2 regions of the Mesorhizobium salmacidum genome follow, and region 2 is predicted to be linked to the other one. Evidence: riboswitches for the same ligand, from Rfam matches in the RefSeq annotation. Region 2 holds a riboswitch; the other holds the start of a gene.
What was found. Region 2 has a riboswitch for thiamine pyrophosphate ahead of O7A60_RS03875 (YkoF family thiamine/hydroxymethylpyrimidine-binding protein). Riboswitches for the same ligand answer to the same signal wherever they lie in the genome.

Region 1: it holds a riboswitch for thiamine pyrophosphate, as region 2 does, so the genes downstream of both, thiB (thiamine ABC transporter substrate binding subunit) here and O7A60_RS03875 (YkoF family thiamine/hydroxymethylpyrimidine-binding protein) in region 2, are expected to answer to the same signal.

What each region holds. Positions count from the first base shown of each region.
Region 1 covers NZ_JAPYKS010000004.1:203,837-211,345, forward strand. The annotation lists gene O7A60_RS07365 (ABC-F family ATP-binding cassette domain-containing protein) at 1-1,523, opposite strand, end outside; gene O7A60_RS07370 (thiamine diphosphokinase) at 1,525-2,169, opposite strand; TPP riboswitch at 2,257-2,371, shown strand; gene thiB (thiamine ABC transporter substrate binding subunit) at 2,415-3,413, shown strand; gene thiP (thiamine/thiamine pyrophosphate ABC transporter permease) at 3,437-5,104, shown strand; gene thiQ (thiamine ABC transporter ATP-binding protein) at 5,097-5,873, shown strand; gene O7A60_RS07390 (M48 family metalloprotease) at 6,106-7,509, shown strand, end outside.
Region 2 covers NZ_JAPYKS010000002.1:266,217-273,725, reverse strand. The annotation lists gene O7A60_RS03900 (IS481 family transposase) at 1-918, opposite strand, end outside; gene O7A60_RS03895 (hypothetical protein) at 1,003-1,710, opposite strand; gene O7A60_RS03890 (glycosyltransferase family 39 protein) at 1,942-3,456, shown strand; gene msrA (peptide-methionine (S)-S-oxide reductase MsrA) at 3,643-4,161, shown strand; gene O7A60_RS03880 (hypothetical protein) at 4,354-4,662, opposite strand; TPP riboswitch at 4,937-5,050, shown strand; gene O7A60_RS03875 (YkoF family thiamine/hydroxymethylpyrimidine-binding protein) at 5,041-5,649, shown strand; gene O7A60_RS03870 (ABC transporter permease) at 5,754-6,509, shown strand; gene O7A60_RS03865 (ABC transporter ATP-binding protein) at 6,506-7,273, shown strand; gene O7A60_RS03860 (ABC transporter substrate-binding protein) at 7,266-7,509, shown strand, end outside.

The sequences.
Region 1 (7,509 bases), on a different contig from region 2:
GCCTTGGCGCGTGTCTTGCGATCGTCGAGCCTTGTGCCGCCGCGTTGCGCCAGCATGTCGGAATAGCCGCCGGCATATTCGACCCAGCGGCCGCCGCCGTCCGGCGCGATGATGCTGGTGACGGTGCGGTCGAGGAAATCGCGGTCGTGGCTGACCAGGATGACGGTGCCGGCAAAACCGGCAACCAGTTCCTGCAGCAGTTCCAGTGTCTCCATGTCGAGATCGTTGGTCGGCTCATCGAGCACCAGAAGGTTCGCCGGCCGTGCCAGCACGCGCGCCAGGATCAGCCGCGCCCGCTCGCCACCGGAAAGCTCACGCACAGGGGTGCGGGCCTGTTCCGGCTTGAACAGGAAATCCTTCATGTAGGAGACGACATGGCGTTGCTCGCCATTGATGACGAGATTTTCGCCGCGCCCGTCGGTCAGATATTGCGCCAGCGTCTCCTGCGGGTCGACGGCCTCACGCTTCTGGTCGAGTGTGGCGATTTCCAGATTGGTGCCGAGCCGCACCGATCCTGCGTCCGGCGCCAACTCGCCGGTCAGCATCTTCAGAAGTGTCGTCTTGCCGGCGCCGTTCGGCCCGACAAGACCGACGCGATCGCCGCGCTGGATGCGGGTCGAGAACCCCTTGACCACGGTGAGATCACCAAAGCTCTTCTCGATGTTCTTGGCTTCGATCACCAGCTTGCCGGATTCGACGGCGTCGCTTGCCACCATGGTCGCGGACCCTTCGGCGCCGCGATGGCCGCGAAAGCGCTGGCGCATGGTCTGCAGTTCGCCCAATCGGCGCATGTTGCGCTTGCGCCGCGCCGTCACGCCATAGCGCAGCCAGTGCTCCTCGCGCACGATCTGGCGGCCGAGCCTGTGCTGCTCGCGCTCTTCCTCATCCAGCACCAGGTCGCGCCATTCCTCGAAATGGCCAAAGCCCTTGTCCAGCCTGCGGGTCTGGCCACGGTCGAGCCAGACGGTGGCGCGCGACACGCGTTCGAGGAAGCGGCGGTCGTGCGAAATGACGATGAGCGCCGAGGAAGTCCGGACGAGCTCCTCTTCCAGCCATTCGATGACAGACAAGTCGAGATGGTTCGTCGGCTCATCAAGTAGCAGGATGTCGGGCTCTGGCGCCATGACACGGGCAAGCGCGGCGCGCCTGGCCTCGCCGCCGGACAGGTCTCCTGGCCGTTCCTCGCCCGACAGGCCGAGATGCTCCATCAGATAGCTGGCGCGGTAGGGATCGTCGGCTGGCCCGAGCCCGGCTTCGACATAGGCCTGCACATTGGCGAAGTCGTCCATGTCCGGCATTTGCGGCAGATAGCGCACTGTCGCGGAAGGCTGGCGGAACACCTCGCCGTCCTGCGGCTCGATCAGGCCGGCGGCGATTTTGAGCAGCGTCGACTTGCCGGACCCGTTGCGGCCGACCAGCGCGATCTTGTCGCCGCCCGACGCGGTCAAGGCGGCGCCGTCGAGCAGCGGTGTGCCGCCAAAAGTCAGCTTTATCCCGTCGAGATTGAGAAGAGGCGGGGCCATGTCAGCTTTCAGGCAATGGATGGGGATGGGCGAGCAGCAGGGCTCGGCCATGGCGAAGCGCGATGTCGAGGCGGCCCTTAACCTCGTTGGAAATGGTCAACGACGAACCGAAAGCCACCTCGACCTTGTCGAGCGGCCATTTGGCGCCGGTGACGGTCAGGCCGGAGAGTTCGGAGAAGCCAAGGATCGAAAACAGCGTGCCGTCGGCATAATCGAAGCCGGCCCTGCCGAGCAGCAAGGGGACAGCCTCCTGGGCACCGCTGGTCAGAAGCACATCCGTTCCGGCTTCGGCCAACCGCAGACCAAGCGCCAGGTGCAGGAAGGCGTGGTCGGCGCGCTTGCCGCCGAAGGCGCCCGCCAGCACAAGGCGCGTCGCCCCGCGTTCAAGGGCTGCCGCGATCGCCAGTTCGCCGTCGGTCTTGTCCTTTTCCGCAGGGAAGGTCTGTCTGGGCACGGCGGCCAGGTGGGCGGGCAGATCGGGCGGCACGGAATCGAAATCGCCGACCCACAGTTCCGGAACAAGGGCCAGCATCCGCGCGTGGCCGATGCCGGCGTCGGCGGCGATGACGCGCGAGGCTTCGACCTGGCGGTCAAGCCGGGGCGTGCGGATGAGATCGCCGCCAAGCAGGATGGTGAATGTGCTCATATCCCGTCGCCCTTACCAGCCCGGCACGGGAAACGGAAGGCGGCAAACTCCCACTTGCGTGTCCCATCGGCCGGGCTTATGTGTCGAAATGCTCTAACGGGGTGCCGGACGCGACTTTCGCGGGCCGGCTGAGAGGCAGTCTCGCCAACCCGCTGAACCTGATCCGGTTTGTACCGGCGGAGGGATTAGACGTTTCGGACAATCCGACGCCTCAATTCCTTTCAACGCAAACGAAGGAGGCGCCGATGCGCACGCTTTTATATTCCCTCATCGCGGCCACGGTAGTGACCCTGTCCGGGCCGGCTTTGGCCAAGGACAAGCTCACCGTCTACACCTATGAAAGCTTCACCGCCGACTGGGGTCCAGGCCCGGTGGTGAAGAAGGAATTCGAGGCCGAATGTGGCTGCGATGTCGAGTTCGTCTCGGTCGCCGATGGCGTGGCACTGCTCAACCGCGTCAAGCTGGAAGGCGCTTCGACCAAGGCCGATATCGTGCTCGGCCTCGACACCAATCTCACCGCCGATGCCAAGGCGTCGGGCCTGTTCGCACCGCACGGCGCGGTGAGCGATGTCAATGTGCCGGGCGGCTGGAGCGACGATACTTTCGTCCCCTTCGACTATGGCTATTTCGCTGTCGTCTACGATACCGAAAAGCTGAAGACGCCGCCGAAAAGCCTGAAGGACCTGGTCGAGGGCAGTGCCAATGATAAGATCGTCATTCAGGATCCGCGCACGTCGACGCCCGGTCTCGGCCTGCTGTTGTGGGTGAAGTCGGTCTATGGCGACAAGGCGCCGGAAGCCTGGGCCAAGCTCAAGGCCAAGGTGCTGACCGTGACGCCGGGCTGGAGCGAGGCCTATGGCCTGTTCACCAAGGGCGAGGCGCCGATGGTGCTGTCCTACACCACCTCGCCGGCCTACCACATGGTCGCCGAGAACACCGAGCGCTACCAGGCGGCATCCTTTGAAGAGGGCGAGTATCTGCAGATCGAGGTCGCCGGCATCACCACGACAGGCGCCAAGAACCCGCTGGCGGCCAAGTTCATGGCTTTCATGACCGGGCCGAAATTCCAGGACGCCATCCCGGAGACCAACTGGATGTTCCCGGCCGGCAAGACCGACAAGCCGCTCAACCCTGCCTTCGACAAACTGGTCAAGCCGACCAAGACCTTGCTGTTCAGCCCCGAGGAAGTCGCGGCCAACCGCAAGGCCTGGGTGGACGAATGGCTGGCGGTGATGAGCAAGTAGGCTTTGTGGGCTAGTCTCGTGAGATGACCGCCAAGGAACACAATGTTTCCCAAGTCGATCGTTGGTTCTCAGGGCAAACCCGCTCTGACCCCCGCATCACAGCCGGCATTGTCGCGCTTGCCGCAACCTCGCTGCTGATCGGCGGCGCTTTTGCCGGGCTGCTCGCCGAAGGCGCCCACGATTTTTCCGGCGCCTGGGCCGCCTTCGATCCTTACCTCTTCCGTGTCGTGCGCTTCACGCTCTGGCAGGCGGCCCTGTCGACGCTGCTCTCGGTCGGGCCTGCCCTGTTCGTGGCGCGGGCGCTGTCGCGGCATCCACGTTTCCGCGGCCGCGCCTTCATCCTGCAGCTCTTCGCCGTGCCGCTGGCGCTGCCGGCGATCGTCGCGGCGCTCGGCATCCTGGCGCTCTACGGCCGAGCCGGCTATTTCGCCGGTCTGTCCAACTGGGTTGGCGGCCAGGGGTGGCCGGGCATCTACGGCCTCTCCGGCATTCTCGTTGCCCATGTCTTCTTCAACCTGCCATTGGCCACCCGCCTGTTCCTGGAGGCGCTGCAAACCATCCCCTTGGACCAGTGGCGGCTGGCGAGCCAGCTCGGCATGGGAGCGCGACCGGCGTTGCGGCTGATCGAATGGCCGACGCTGCGGGCCGCCTTGCCTGGTGTCGCCGGACTTATCTTCATGCTCTGCATCACATCCTTCACCATCGTGCTGACGCTCGGCGGCGGACCGGCCGCGACGACGCTGGAGGTCGGCATCTATCAGGCATTGCGCTTCGATTTCGATCCCGCGCGGGCTGTCGCGCTGACATTGTTGCAGATCGCGCTGACCTTTGTCGTGGTGCTGGCGTTGACCCGGCTTGGTGCCAATGTCGTCGGCGACACCAACCTGCCGGTCGCGCCGCGCCGCTATCTCTCGGTCAACAGGATTGAGGCCGTGCTGAATGCCCTGCTCATCGGGCTGGCGCTGCTGTTCGTCGTGGGACCCATGGCGGCGACCGTGGCGGCCGGATTGGGCGCCGATCTCGGCCGGCTGGCCGGTGAGGCCACTGTCCGGCAAGCGACACTGACCAGTGCCGTGCTCGCGTTCCTGTCGGCGTTGCTTTCGGTGATGCTGTCGCTGGCTCTCACAATGGCGCGGAGGGCGCTGGCATTGAACCGCCGCTCCGGCTCAAGGACACTGCTCGAACATGCCGCCGATACCGGCGCCGGGTTTGTGCTGGTCGTGCCGCCGATCGTCATCGGCGCCGGCTGGTTCCTTCTGTTGCGCCATCTCGGCGATGTCTTTGCTGTCGCCCCGCTCATGGTCGTCACCGTCAACGCCGTCATGGCGATGCCTTTCGCGCTGCGCGCCGTCCGTCCCGCCTATGATGCGGCAAGCGAGCGTCACGAGCGGCTCTGCGCACAGCTCGGCATTTCCGGCTGGTCGAGACTGTGGCTGGTCGACTGGCCGTCGCTTCGGCGGCCGCTCGCCACCGCCTTTGCCTTCGCCATGGCGCTGTCGCTTGGCGATCTCGGCGTGATCGCCCTGTTCGGCAGTGATTCCGTGCAGACCTTGCCCTACCTTCTCCTGGCGCGCATGGGCAGCTACCGCACGCAGGACGCCGCCGGCCTGGCGTTGTTGCTGGGCCTTGTCTGCCTGGCGCTGGTGCTGGCAGCGGACCGGCTGGGAAAGGGGATGGCCCGCGATGTCTGACGGGGCGGCTGACGGCAAAGGGGTTGCGGTGCGGCTGGACAAGGTCTCGTTCAGTTATGGCGAGGCGTTGTTCGCCTTCGATGTCGGATTCACCGCGACGCAGATCACCGCCATCATGGGGCCGAGCGGTTCGGGAAAGTCGACGCTGCTCAATCTGGTGGCCGGGTTCGAGACGCCGAGATCCGGCCGCGTGCTGATCGGCACGGCCGATGTCGGTGGCGACCCGCCGGCCATGCGGCCGGTGTCGATGGTATTCCAGGAAAACAATCTTTTCGCCCATCTTTCTGTCCAGCAAAATGTCGGGCTCGGCCGTTCGCCATCGTTGCGGTTGACCGAAGCCGACCACGCCGATATCGCGGGCGCCCTTGCACGCACCGGCCTTGCCGGCAAGGAGAAGCGGCTGCCGCGCGAGCTTTCGGGCGGCGAGCGTCAGCGCGTCGCCCTGGCCCGCGTGCTGGTGCGTGACCGCCCGGTGCTACTGCTCGACGAACCCTTCGCCTCGCTTGGGCCCGCCTTGCGCGACGACATGCTCGACCTGGTCGCCAGCCTCCATGCCGAGCGTGGCATGACGGTGCTGTTCGTCACGCACCAGCCGCAGGATGCCCGCCGCATCGCGCAGAAGGTGGTGTTTCTGGACAATGGCACCATCGCTGCCACAGGCACCTCGGAGGATTTCTTTGCAGGGGCTGGGCCGGAGGCGTTCCGGCGCTATATCGGTGCCGGTGCCGGGGATGCGTTATCACGAGATATTGCCCGGAAGCGGACATAATTTACGCTCAAACCGGCTTGAGGCGATGTGGCGCTTGCTTGCCATGACTGGAGTAGTGTGGCTAGGTCCGCTCGATACCGGTCCGGCACAGGCCGTGATTTGCCTACAGCATCTGCTGCCCGCCCCGAGGGGCGCGTGACGGACGCTGTAGCAGTTTGTTTTGCGCATGCCGTGGTCATGCGCAAGGATCTGAAAGGAAGCCATTCTGGCGATCAGCGCTGACAGGCTACGAATGAATCCGCTGGCGCGGTTCCTGGCGCTGGCTGGCTTTGCCGTGGCGCTGGCAAGCTGCCAGATGTTCACGCCCCCCGAGGTCCAGGAATCCGGCTTCCAGCCATCCGACAAGCCGATCACGGTGGACAATGTCGCCGCCAACAACAAGCTTGCCGAACTCGCCAAGGCGCAGCATCCGCGCATCCTTGCAACGTATGGCGGCGAATATTCCGATCCCAAGCTCGAGCGCATGGTAGCCAAGGTGGTCGGCAATTTGACCGTGGTATCGGCCAACCCGACCCAGACCTATCGCATCACCATCCTCAATTCGCCCAACGTCAACGCCTTCGCGCTGCCGGGCGGCTATCTCTACATCACGCGCGGCCTCTTGGCGCTGGCCAATGATTCGTCCGAGCTCGCCGCCGTCATCGCGCATGAAATGGGCCACGTCACCGCCAATCACGGCCTGCAGCGCCAGCAGCTGGAGGCCGAGGAAGGCCTGGCGACCAAGGTTGTTTCCGATGTGCTCGGCGACAGCCCGACCGCCAAGGCAGCACTGATCCGCGGCAAGCTCAGGCTGGCGCAGTTCTCGCGCAATCAGGAACTGGAGGCGGACGCCATCGGCATCAAGTCGATCGGCGAAGCCGGCTACGATCCCTATGCCGCCGGCCGCTTCCTGCAGTCGATGTCGGCCTACACCGATTTCCGTTCGATCAGCGGTGCCACGGACGCCAGCCTCGACTTCCTGGCCACCCACCCCAACACGCCGCAACGCATCGATCTGGCACAGCGCCACGCCCGCCAGTTCGGCGCGCCCGGTTTCGGCACGCGCGACCGCGATTCCTTCCTCGCCGGCATAGACGGCCTGCTTTATGGCGATACGCCGGAAGAAGGCTATGTGCGCGGCGAAACCTTCCTGCATCCGGGCCTCGGCGTGTCGTTCACCGTGCCGGACGGTTTCATCATCGACAATTCGGCGGCAGCGGTTACGGCGACCGGGCCGGGCGACATAGCGATCCGCTTCGACGGCGTTTCGATCGACAAGAACCGCGTCCTGACCGATTATATCAGAAGCGGCTGGGTGGCCGGCCTCGACGACAGCACCGTCAAGCAGGAAACCATCAACGGCAATGAGGCGGCGACCGCGCACGCAGGCGCCGAAGGCTGGCAGTTCGATATCGCGGTGATCCGGGCCGGAGGCCAGGTCTACCGGTTGCTGACCGCGGCTCCCTCGGCCAGCACCTCGCTGGAGACGGTGGCTCGCTCGGTCAGCGGCTCCTTCCGCATTCTCAGTCCCGCCGAAAAGGCGGCACTGAAGCCACTGCATATTCGTGTACTCACCGTACAGCCGGGACAGACCATGGGTTCGCTTGCCGCGCAGATGGTGGGGGTCGACCGCAAGCTCGACCTGTTCCGCGTGCTC
Region 2 (7,509 bases):
GGTCAGGCCCAGGCGACTGATTGGCGGTTTGGACTTTAGGCTTCCGTGCGGACGGTGCCAATTGTACCGATGCAGCCATATGGGCAACTCGGCGGCGCGATGGTCGGAGTTCGCATAAGCCACGGCATATGCCCACTCCCTGAGTGCGGTCTGGATGAACCGCTCGGCCTTGCCGTTAGTCTTGGGGGTATAGGGCTTGGTCCTGACATGCTTGAGGCCGAGATCGCGGCAAGCGAAAGCCTTTGATCTGTAGCAGGAGCCGTTGTCGGTCATGACGCGCGTTACGGTGACGCCGAGGCTTGCATAATAGGCGACCGCCGCCTTGAGGAAGGCGACGGCGCTTTCCTTCTTCTCGTCGGGCCGGATTTGCGAGAAGGCGATGCGAGAGGCGTCGTCGATGCAGACATGGACGAACTCCCAGCCGGCGCCGCGCGATTTGTCCTTTTGCGGATCACCGGTGATGCGGTGCCCGACCTGGCTGAAGCGGCCGAGCTTCTTGATGTCGATGTGGATCATCTCGCCGGGGTGCTCGCGCTCGTAGCGCCGGATCGGTTCGGCAGGTTCAATGTCCTTCAGCCGCGACAACCCGGCGCGCTTCAGCACCCGACTGACAGTGGCGGACGACACACCCACCTCCATGGCGATGTGCTTGCCGGTCAGCCGCCTTCGGCGCAATGCCACGATGCGCTCGGCCACCGCCTGTTCGGTCATGCCCGGCATGGCATGGGGCCGGGATGAGCGGTCGACCATGCCAGCCCGTCCCTCCGCCTTGTAGCGCTCGACCCAACGCGCCACGATCTTCGCTGACACACCATATCTCCGCGCCGCATCGGCTTTGGAAAGACGGCCTTCAATAATCGACAGCGCCATCTCCTCTCGACGCAGCGGCGTCAGACGGGCATTCTTGTGGATGTTCATTCGGACCCTCCGATGTGTACTGAAGCCTGGTAACTCCAGTCTCCTCGGTCCGGTCCGAATGGACAACCTCCCGAAAGCTCACACTTAGGCCAGGATGTTCACGGCGCGGGCCGCGACCAGCGCGATCGTCAGCAGCGAGATCATCGCCTCGGCCATCATCAGCAGCTTGGCGCGTTGGGAGAGCGGCAATGTGTCGGTTGGCGAAAACGCGGTCGCATTGGTGAAGGCGAGGAAGAAATAGTCGACGAAGCCCGGCAGCCAGTCGCGGATTTCGCGGTCGCTCAGGGTCATTTGCGGAAACAGGAAATCGGCATGGGCGCGTGTGACGAGGCCGCAGGTCGGCGGCCCGCCCCGGTCGGTGCTCCAGAACCACAAGGCAAAGACGATCACGTTGGTGACCCAGATGTTGAGCGCGTCGACCAGCAGCGTCTGGCCGCTGGAGCCCGCATGGCCGGCCAGCAAGGCGCGCACCAGAAGCGCCAGCGAGCCGCAATTCATGACGCTGACGAGGCCGGTCATCACCAGGGCCGTCCTGCGGATCATCACGCGAAACCGGCCAACCAGATACCAGTGCTCCTCCTCGACCGCTTTCTGGGTGGCGACCTGCGTCCAGGCGGTGGCTACGGACAGGGGTACGAGCAGCGCGGCCTCCAGCGCCGGCGCCAGCCAGCGGGGGCCGAACGAAAGATCGTTGATGACCAGAAGCTGCAGGCAGATGATGACGAGGACCGCCGCGCGCGCCAGCCAGAAGTCGAGCGCGCGGTGGTGGATGACGGCATGCTGGTGACGCATCGAGTATCCGGGATGTTCAAGTGGGATCAGTGTGCGGGCTGTTCTGCCCGGCGACGGGTGTGAGAGACCGTAGATCCCGCTCAATCTTGGTCTTGCAATGACCTGCAAGTATACTTTTTTGTAAGCTTTGATGTTTGGGGCTGTTCGGCAAACCAGGCGATGTGGTCTAAGCGCCGCATGGCGGGAATTGACGACTCCATCGATCGTTGGATGCCGGCAGGGCTGCCTGCCGTGGAACTGGACTCGTCGTCGGTCTGGTCCGCCCTGCTTCAGCACCCCTGGGGTTTGCTGGCGCTTTTGTGCCTGGCGCAGACCCTGTGCTGGACGGTGGTGCCAACACTCATAAATCCCGCACCGCCCGGTGATGTCGTGGAAGGCTTCATGTGGGGCCGCGAATGGGTGCTTTTAACCTACAAGCATCCGCAACTGCCCGGCTGGCTGCTCGAGACCAGCCATCTTCTGACCGGATCGTTCCGCTGGCCGCAATATCTGCTCGCTCAGCTGACGATTTCGGCCACCTTCGTCCTGGTCTATCTGCTGGCCCGCGACATGCTCGGACAACGCCGCGCGCTGGCTGCCGTGCTTTTGATGCCATCGATATATTTCTTCGGTTGGCCGACGCCGCAATTCAATCACGACTATGCGCAGATGCCGTTCTGGGCCGCGATCTGCTGGCTGTTGTGGCGCGCCGGCCGCGGCGACGGGCCAGGCTGGTGGCTGGCGCTCGGACTGGTGTCCGGCGTCGGGCTCTACGCCAAGTTCTCTACCGGCCTGCTGCTCGCCTTCGGCGCTCTCTGGCTGCTGTACGAGCCGCGCGCGCGCAGCCGGCTCGCGACACCCTGGCCATGGCTTGGCCTGGCCGTTTTTCTCGTGGTCGCCGCGCCGCTGGCCATCGCACTCTACCGCATCGATTTCCTGCCGTTGACCTATTTCGCCGACCGCGATGCGTGGGTGAGCGAGCACCGTGCGCGGCTCTACTATATCGGCGTCCAGATCGCCGGGTTTTGCGGCTTTCTCCTGGTGTTGGCGCTATCAGGGCTCTTGCGGCGCTCACCAGCCCCGCAAGAGACGGTCGAGCGCGGCACGCTCGTCTATCTCCTATGGATGGGGCTTGGGCCCGCGGCGCTGGTCATGGTGGCCTCGCTGTTCACCGGCGCCGGCGAGGCCTGGGGCGCGCCGATGTACAATCTTGTCGGCATCGTAGCGTTGGCCTTTCTCGGTCACCGGCTCGGCGCCGTCGAGATGCGAAAGCTGGCGATCTGCGCCTTCATCTGCATCGTCACCATGTCGGGCGCCTATGCGGCAATCCGCTGGACGGACTGCAATGTGCGCGGGCGCATGGACGCCGTCTGCTGGCCGGCGCAGCCGATCTCGGACGAGGCCGAGGCAATCTGGCACGCGGCGGCGCCCGGCCAGCTCGACATCGTCGGTGGCGACACCAATCTTGCCATGCTGGCGGGCCTCAATGCCTATGACAAGCCGTCGATCTTCACCGACCTCGATATGCGGTTCGCACCCTGGATCACGAGGCAGCGGTTGCGCGACCATGGCATGCTGATGATTTGGCGTGGTCATGGCGTGCCGCCACAGTTGCGGGCATGGTTGGACAACATCCCGGTCAAGACGGTTCTTTTCAACTGGTCGCGCGAGGCGCCTCCGGTGGCGATCAGTTTTGCCGCCATTCCGCCTGGTACGCGATATCTGCCGGGTGCCGCCAGCAGCCGGACCCGGCATCCGCGCGTCTAAGGCGGGCAGTGTCATGCGCCGGTTCGTTAGGGGGCGCCTTCCATCGGTATGACCGAATGGCCGCTCGTCTGACTGGACGAACCAGGCGACAATGCCCATTTATGGGAATATCCAAATTTGTTGTCGCGCAATTCCCCGGGAAAGCCGCTACACTTTTCCTGGGATTGCCTTTTGAGGAGACGTTACATGGCGACTTCGAGCGAACGTGCAGTGCTTGCCGGTGGCTGCTTCTGGGGCATGCAGGATCTGATCCGGCGCTTCCCGGGCGTCCTCGCCACCCGTGTCGGCTACAGCGGCGGCGACGTGCCGAACGCCACCTATCGCAATCATGGCACGCATGCCGAAGCCATCGAGATCACCTTCGATCCGGCGAAAATCGGCTTCCGCCAGCTTCTGGAATTCTTCTTCCAGATCCACGATCCGACGACGCGCAACCGCCAAGGCAACGATGTCGGCATGAGCTATCGCTCGGCAATCTACTACACCAGCGAGGAGCAGAAGCGTGTGGCGGAGGACACCATCGCCGATGTCGATGCCTCCGGCCTGTGGCCCGGCAAGGTTGTCACCGAGCTCGCGCCGGTCGGTGCGTTCTGGGAGGCCGAGCCCGAGCACCAGGATTATCTGGAGAAATATCCCAGCGGCTACACCTGCCATTTCATCAGGCCAGGCTGGAAACTGCCGGTTCGCGAAAAGGCAGTTTCATAAGATTTTTTTGGCGGCGGGCAGAAGCTCCCGCTGGTTGCCACAAGACCATATCAATAGCGGCTGTTAACCACCGTCCGGCGGTTGACAGTTCGAATCGGCGCGAGGGGTGCCGCCGGCCGGTCGTGGCGGACACTGAAATCGATGCGCATGGAAATCGCGGAACCTCAGTCCGCGATTTCCATGCTGCGAAAATTATTTCCCGCAGTTGCTGTCGTTAACGGTCGGCGCGGTCGCATTGCCATTGGCATCCGTCTGCGCGCCCTGCGGATTGTTCGGGCAATTCTGGTCCGCGTTGGAATTCATGTCACCCGGCGCGATGGTCGTGCTGTTGGTTGCGCCCGGATCGATTGTATTAGGCGAAGCCGGGGTAGCTGGGTCTACAGTGACCGACTTGACGCTGCCGCCGGGCCGATCCGCGCGGGTTGCGCTATTGCTTTGCGCCATGGCGGATGTTGCAAAGGCAATGGTGAAGGCCGAAGCCGCGAGGATTTTCATAAGCATGGTTTGTCTCCATTTCTATGAATTCGTCGCCAGAGCGATTCACGGGCTTCGCGGAAGCAACTGACCGCTCTATCTCTTTGTTTTGACGCACTGCCAGAAACCGCCTCACACTTTTCCTGCGATTGCGTCTGGTGGGGACAACCCTCGGCATTGCGAAGGTTCCAGACAAATTTCCGAGCCGGCGGCACCCGGTTGCGTCTGCGCTGGCGCAATGCTTTTGGCGCAGCTTGCTGAAAAAACAGCTTCCCCAACCGAACGAATGGTGCTTTAACGCCGCCATCCACAGGGGTGCTCCGTACGGTCGGGGCTGAGACGGGGGCGGCAAGCCCACAGACCCTAGAAGCTGATCTGGGTAATACCAGCGGAGCGAGGCGGGCGATGTTTTCAGGTGCACAGGTTTCCCTATATCCAATGGCCGACGATTTTGTCGGCGTCATCCTGGGCGCGCTCGGCGCGCTCGAGCCGTACCGCGACAAGCTCAGGATCGAGACCGACGACATCTCGACCCTGCTGGTCGGGCCCCCCGAGGTGTTGTTCCCGGCGCTGCGCGACCTTTTCGTGGCTGCGTCCGGCAGCGGCAAGCATTGCGTGCTGTCGGCCACCATTTCGCGTGGCTGTCCAGGGGAGCCGGACGATCCAATCTGCCGCTCCGACACGTTCGGCGGACCCGCCGGGCCACTCGGACCACGCAAGCAAGCGGCCATCACCGCCGTGCGCGGCGCGCCCGCCACTGGCCAGCCAGCGGCGGCGCAGTTCTCGCTCTATGTGATGGGCACGGACGACCACATGGACGAGATCTATGGCTGCATCGATTTCCTGAAGCAGTCCGGCGTCTACGATCGCTCCAAGAGTTTCTGCACCAAGCTGCGCGGCGATGCCGGCGCGATCTTCTCGGCGCTCGATGAAGCGTTCTGCCGCTTCGGGCCAGGCGCCGGCCACGTAACCCTCGACGTCACGGTTTCGGCCAACAGTCCCACTGCCGTTTGAACCGCTCGCGCCGAAGCGCGCGCCGTCAAGGTTATCTTCTCGTGGTTTCATCGTCATTCAACTCGCGTCAACTCGCGGGCTTCTTCGCCCAGGCAGCGCCGGCCGTGATAACGATCGGTCTGGTGCTCGTGGCTTGGGAACTCTACGCAAACCATTCCGGCATCAAGCCGACGGTTCTGCCGGCGCCCTCGCGCGTCTTCGAACAGACGATGCTCAATCGTGACGCGCTGCTCGACAATGCCATTCCCACCATCCGCGCCACGCTGATCGGTTTTGCCTGTTCGCTCAGCGCCGCCTTCGCGCTGTCGATGCTGGTCGACTTCTTCCAGCCTTTGCGGCGCGCGCTGTTTCCCGTGTTTATCGTCAGCCAGACTTTGCCGCTGGTCGCCATCGCGCCATTGGTGGTGCTTTGGTTCGGTTTCGGGCTGACGCCCAAGATCATGCTGGTGGCGCTGGTCACCTTCTTCCCGATGCTGGTGGCCCTCGTACAGGGCTACGAGGCGACCGAGGTCGAGATTGGCCAGATGCTGCGCGCCATGGGAGCAGGGCGCTGGCGGGTCTTCATGCTGGCACGGTTGCCTTCGGCGCTGCCGTATTTCTTCGCGGGCCTCAAGATCTCCATCACCTACGCCGTCGTCGGCGCCATCTTCGCCGAATATGCGGGCGCGGCCAAAGGGCTGGGCATCTACATGCTCAACGCCAAGAACAATTTCCGTCCCGACCTGGTGCTCGCCGCCGTCGGCGTCAGCGCCGCGCTCACCCTCGTCCTGTTCGGGCTGACGGCGCTGCTGCAGCGTCTGGCCATGCCCTGGGAACAAGCCGCTGGCAGGCAAGCCGCCGGAAAAGGCCCGCAAGCATGAGCCGGCTCGAATTGCGGCATATGCGCAAGGTCTTTGGCGGGCTCGAAGTGCTCGCCGACATTTCACTGCGCGTGGATGCCGGCGAATTCGTCTCGATCCTTGGGCCTTCGGGTGCCGGCAAGTCGACGCTGTTCCAGCTTTTGACCGGCGCCGAGCATGGCCAGGGTGAGATGTTCTTCGACGGCGCGCCGCTCGACGATCACGGCAGGCATTTCGCCTTCATGCCGCAGCGCGACGCGCTGATGCCGTGGCGGTGCATCCTCGACAACACGACGCTGGGGCTCGAGGTGCAAGGCGTCAGCCGCAAAGAGGCGCGGACGCGCGTCGCGCCGCTGTTTGCCGAGTTCGGGCTTGCCGGCTTCGAGCGGCATTTTCCAGCGCAGCTTTCGGGCGGCATGCGCCAGCGCGCGGCGCTGCTGCGCACTGTCGTGCAGGAACGCGACATGTTGCTGCTCGACGAGCCGTTCGGCGCGCTCGATGCACTGACCCGGGCGGCCATGCAGCGCTGGCTCGAACAGATGTGGCGGCATCATCGCTGGACGGCGATGCTGATCACCCATGATGTGCGCGAAGCCGTGTTCCTGTCCGACCGCATCTATGTGCTGTCGGCGCGGCCGGCCCATGTCGTGCGCGAAATCAAGGTGCCACTGCCGCGCCCGCGTGATCCGACCAGCACCGCCACACGGCAGGCCGGGGCACTCGAGGCCGAAATCCTCGATATTTTGCTCAACCTCCAGCCATCCAAAGGACATGACCATGACTGACTTGACGCGCAGGCAAGCTCTGCTGCTCTCCCTTGCCGGCAGCGTACCGCTGATCACCGGATCGAGCCGCTCCTTCGCGGCAACGCGGAAGGTTACCGTCGCGCTCGACTGGACGGTCAACACCAACCACATCGGGCTGTTCGTCGCCCGCGACAAGGGCTTTTATCGCGAGGCCGGCCTCGAGGTCCACATCCTGCCCTATAGCGATACCGGTGCCGGTACGCTTGTCGCCAACC